DNA from 2 places in the Bradyrhizobium sp. TM102 genome. Region 2 is predicted to be linked to the other one. Evidence: predicted binding sites of a transcription regulator. Region 2 holds the regulator's gene; the other holds the start of a gene.
What was found. The regulator LexA, encoded in region 2, represses DNA repair genes until DNA is damaged. The targets are predictions, from matches to a motif close to TGTTCNNNNTGTGTTCNG.
Positions count from the first base shown of each region.

Region 1: the regulator LexA is predicted to act here: its motif matches at 1,184-1,201, upstream of ruvC (crossover junction endodeoxyribonuclease RuvC).

Region 1 covers NZ_AP021855.1:1,783,400-1,785,600, forward strand. The annotation lists gene GDN70_RS08330 (methyl-accepting chemotaxis protein) at 1-39, opposite strand, end outside; gene GDN70_RS08335 (YebC/PmpR family DNA-binding transcriptional regulator) at 250-996, shown strand; gene ruvC (crossover junction endodeoxyribonuclease RuvC) at 1,232-1,759, shown strand; gene ruvA (Holliday junction branch migration protein RuvA) at 1,977-2,201, shown strand, end outside.
Region 2 covers NZ_AP021855.1:3,993,857-3,996,057, forward strand. The annotation lists gene GDN70_RS34990 (hypothetical protein) at 63-497, opposite strand; gene lexA (transcriptional repressor LexA) at 1,067-1,768, opposite strand; gene glp (gephyrin-like molybdotransferase Glp) at 1,945-2,201, opposite strand, start outside.

The DNA of each region.
Region 1 (2,201 bases), 2.2 Mb from region 2:
CATATCCGGCAGACGCTTCCGAAATAGTCCGAATGCCATCAGGTCTCTCTTGTCGGGGGACGCTCGGAGGTTATTTTCGCAGGCTGGAATGAAGTCAGGGTTAACGATGCCTCACCTCTAGGCAGGGGCCTGTACGGTGTTACCTTAAAGTATCCGAGACCCTTTCATTCCGGTGGGTTGGCGGCCTATAAGGCCGCGTTTCCCACCCTCATTGGCGTACGCTTCCAAGAGACCCCCGAGAGACCACGCATGGCCGGACATTCCCAATTCAAGAACATCATGCACCGCAAGGGGCGGCAGGATGCCCAGAAGTCGAAGCTGTTCGGCAAGCTGGCGCGGGAAATCACCGTCGCGGCCAAGCTGGGCACGCCCGACCCCAACATGAACCCCCGCCTGCGCGCCGCCATCATCGCGGCGCGCCAGGAGAACATGCCGAAGGACAATATCGAGCGCGCCGTCAAGAAAGCGCTCGGCAATGAGGGCGAGAACTATGACGAGATCCGCTACGAGGGCTATGGCCCCGGCGGCGTCGCCGTCATCGTCGAGGCGCTGACCGACAACCGCAACCGCGCCGCCTCCGACATCCGCTCCTTCTTCACCAAGTCGGGCGGCAATCTCGGCGAAACCGGCTCGGTGTCCTTCATGTTCGATCGCACCGGAATCATCGAATACGACCGCAGCGTGGCCTCCGACGACGCCATGCTCGATGCGGCGATCGAGGCCGGCGCCGACGACGTCGTCTCCGGCGAAGCCGGTCACGAGATCTATGCCTCGACCGAGGGCTATCGCGACGTCGCCAAGGCGCTGGAGGCCAAGTTCGGCGAGCCGCGCAAGGCCGCGCTGATCTGGAAGCCGCAGAACACGGTCGCGGTCGACGACGAGACCGGCGAGAAGCTGCTCAAGCTGATGGATCTGCTGAACGAGCACGACGACGTCCAGCACGTCTACGCCAATTTCGAGGTGTCGGACGCGCTGGTCGCGAAGATGGGCGGCTGAAGTTCACCGTGCCCCGGACGCGCTGCAGCGTCCCCGGCGATGGGAAGCATCGTCCGGTGCGCTGCTGCGCAGAGCCGGGACCCATCGTTCTCTAAGCATCGGTGGCAAAATGGGCCCCAGTTCAGCGCCGCACCGCTTTGCGCTGCGTCGCGCCCGGGGCACCAGACGCCACTTCCCCTGTTACTTCCGTTCTGTTTCTGTTTCCCCCACGGCAGTCAGCCGCTATCACTGGCCCATGACTGCGCTTCCGATTCGTGGCCCCGTTCGCATCATCGGCATCGACCCTGGCCTCCGCCGCACCGGCTGGGGCGTGATCGAGGCCGAGGGCAATCGCCTGATCTATGTCGCCTGCGGTTCGGTGGAACCGCCGGACGATTTGCCGCTGGCGCGCCGGCTGCTCGCGATCCACGAGGGGCTCGCGGCCGTGCTCTCGAACCATCAGCCGATGGAAGCCGCGGTCGAGCAGACCTTCGTGAACAAGGACGGCGTTGCGACGCTGAAGCTCGGCCAGGCCCGCGGCGTCGCCATGCTGGCGCCCGCGATGTTCGGTATCTCTGTCGCCGAATACGCGCCGAACCAGGTCAAGAAGACCGTGGTCGGCGCCGGCCATGCCGACAAGCAACAGATCGCAATGATGCTGAAGATATTGCTGCCCAAGGCCGAGCCGCCGTCCGCCGACGCCGCCGACGCGCTCGCCATCGCCATCACCCACGCCCATCACCGCCAGAGCACCGCGCTCAGGCTGAAGGTGGCGGGGTTATGAGCTGCACGCTCGAACAGCTCCCTCCCCCCTTGTGGGGGAGGGCTGGGGAGGGGGGTAGCCGCAGCAGCGGTGTTGCCGTCGTTGATGAGCCGGGCACGCCGTCCTCGCGCTCTCGAGAGAATCCCCGTGTGGCACCCCCCTCCCTGACCCTCCCCCACAAGGGGGGAGGGAACGCACCGACATTGCCGCGCGTCCTTCAAGCAGTGGGTGCGCAGCGATGATCGGCAAGCTCAAGGGCCTGATCGATTCCTATGGCGAGGATTATGTGCTCCTCGACGTCGGCGGCGTCGGCTATCAGGTGCATTGCTCGGCGCGTACACTGCAGCATCTGCCCTCGCCGGGAGAGGCTGCCGTGCTGTCGATCGAGACCTATGTCCGCGAGGACCAGATAAAACTGTTCGGCTTCCGCACCGACCAGGAGCGCGAATGGTTTCGCCTGCTC
Region 2 (2,201 bases):
CGCCGGCATCGGCCGGCGACGGCATTTCAATCCTGGCCCCGGACCCGCCGGGCCGGAGGGCGTCAGCCGATCGGCAGTCGCGTGACCGTCGGGCGACTGTCGGCGATGATCTGCGGCTTGTGCTCGCGCTCGCCGATCGGCTGGGTCACCGGCAGTTGCAGCACGGTTGCGCGCTGGCCCTCGACGAGCTGCGTCACCAGCACGGATTTGCCGTCCGGGAATTCGATCGCATCATGATGGCGATCGGGAATGTGCGGATCGATCTTGCCGAACTTGCCGACGCGGGAGTTGACGGTGCGCGTCCAGATCCAGCGGTTGTCGTAACGGACGTTATCGGCGAAGGCGAGCTCCGTTCCCGGCAGCAGGCAGACCGCGACGGAGAGATCGGCTTCGGAGGCGAAGCCGCGCGTCGAGGTGCCGCGGAATGTTGTCGTGACGATCGTCTCGCCGACTTCTGCGGGGCGCGTCGCGACGGCATGCAGGCTGTAGTCACACATCGGGTGCTCCTCTATGCAGAGATAGCGACCCGCACCCCTTTTGGAGGCGCAGGCCCCTACCAGAGTGGAAGCACGTGACGGTCTGCTTGGTTGTAGGCAAATCTGCGGCTGGGATCCGCGAGCCCCGATCACATTATCTTTTCCATCTTTTCCGAAGTCGATAGGAACAAAGTCGGCTTCCGTGCATTTGGCAGGCGCGCGTCAACGAGGCGAAACCAGCCAGCCCGAGTATCGTCAGCTCGGCTGCGTGCGCGCTGCATTGCGGTCGTTGCGGATTTTCTGGATCACGGCCGTGTCCTAGCCGACATGATGATGCGACATGATGCGACCAGCGTTGCTGCGGCTGCGCTCAAACGATCCGGCGCATTTGGGCTGTCCCCCTCGAACTCGAAAGGCCGCGAAGCGATGTTGCTTCCCGCGGCCTGCCGAGGATGTCGCGAAAGGGGGAGGGGCCGGACAATCTGGGCAGAACCAGAAAGACTATCCAGCCGGAGCGGACCATCATCCGCTCCAATCTCTGATCGGCGATGCCGACCGAAGGCGCGCGCGAGGCGCTGAAGACTCCGGTATCAGTACTTGCGGTAAAGCCCGATCAGCTTGCCCTGAATCTTCACGCGGTTCGGCGGCAGGATGCGCACCTCGTAAGCGGCGTTGGCGGGCTCCAGCGCGATCGAGGCGCCGCGGCGGCGGAAGCGCTTGAGCGTGGCTTCCTCGTCGTCGATCAGCGCCACCACGATGTCGCCGGTATCGGCGCTCTCGTTGCGCTGGATCAGCGCCATGTCGCCGTCGAGGATGCCGGCCTCGACCATGGAATCGCCGCGCACTTCGAGCGCGTAATGCTCGCCGGAGCCGAGCATGTCTGGAGGCACGCTGATGGTGTGGCTGCGGGTCTGCAACGCCTCGATCGGGGTGCCGGCCGCGATGCGACCCATCACGGGCACCGCAACGGGCCGCTCGCCCTCGTCCGCGGACGGGCTGGAGCTCGCGCGTAGCTTGCCGAGATTGCCCTCGATGACGCTTGGCGTGAAGCCGCGTCGGTTGCCGGCGGCAGCCTGGAGCTCCGGCAGCTTGATCACTTCGATGGCCCGGGCGCGGTTGGGCAGCCGGCGGATGAAGCCGCGCTCCTCCAGTGCGGTGATTAGGCGGTGGATGCCTGACTTCGAGCGCAGGTCGAGCGCATCCTTCATCTCGTCGAAGGACGGCGGCACGCCGCTTTCCTTCAAGCGTTCGCTGATGAACCGCAGAAGCTCGTATTGTTTGCGCGTTAACATCTCGACCAAAGTCCCCCGGTTGATGTCGTTCGATTCCGAGACGATGAGTTCAGCGATAAGCCGCTACATCCTCGAAACAAATCATGAACGGACACTATATGTTCGATACATGTTCCGCAACTGCTTAATTTACCGTGAACAGAGCGAAACTCGCGGAATGCGTGTGGCCGCGCAGTTCAGACGGGGAGCCGCAGCACTTCGCAGGGGCTGCCGGCCTCGGCCTTTGGCGCAAACGGTGCGCGCACGAGAAGTACCTGTGCTGCAGCAAGATTCGCAAGCAGAGAGGAGTCTTGATGGCTGACGGGAAGGGCGACGAGCGTGCCGTCGTCGCGCGGCTCCAGGCGCGCGCGCAGATAATCCTCGCGCTGGTCATTGGCGCCGAGATCGCGGCCCAGCACGGCGCGCTCGCGATGGTGATGAATCACCGAACGGC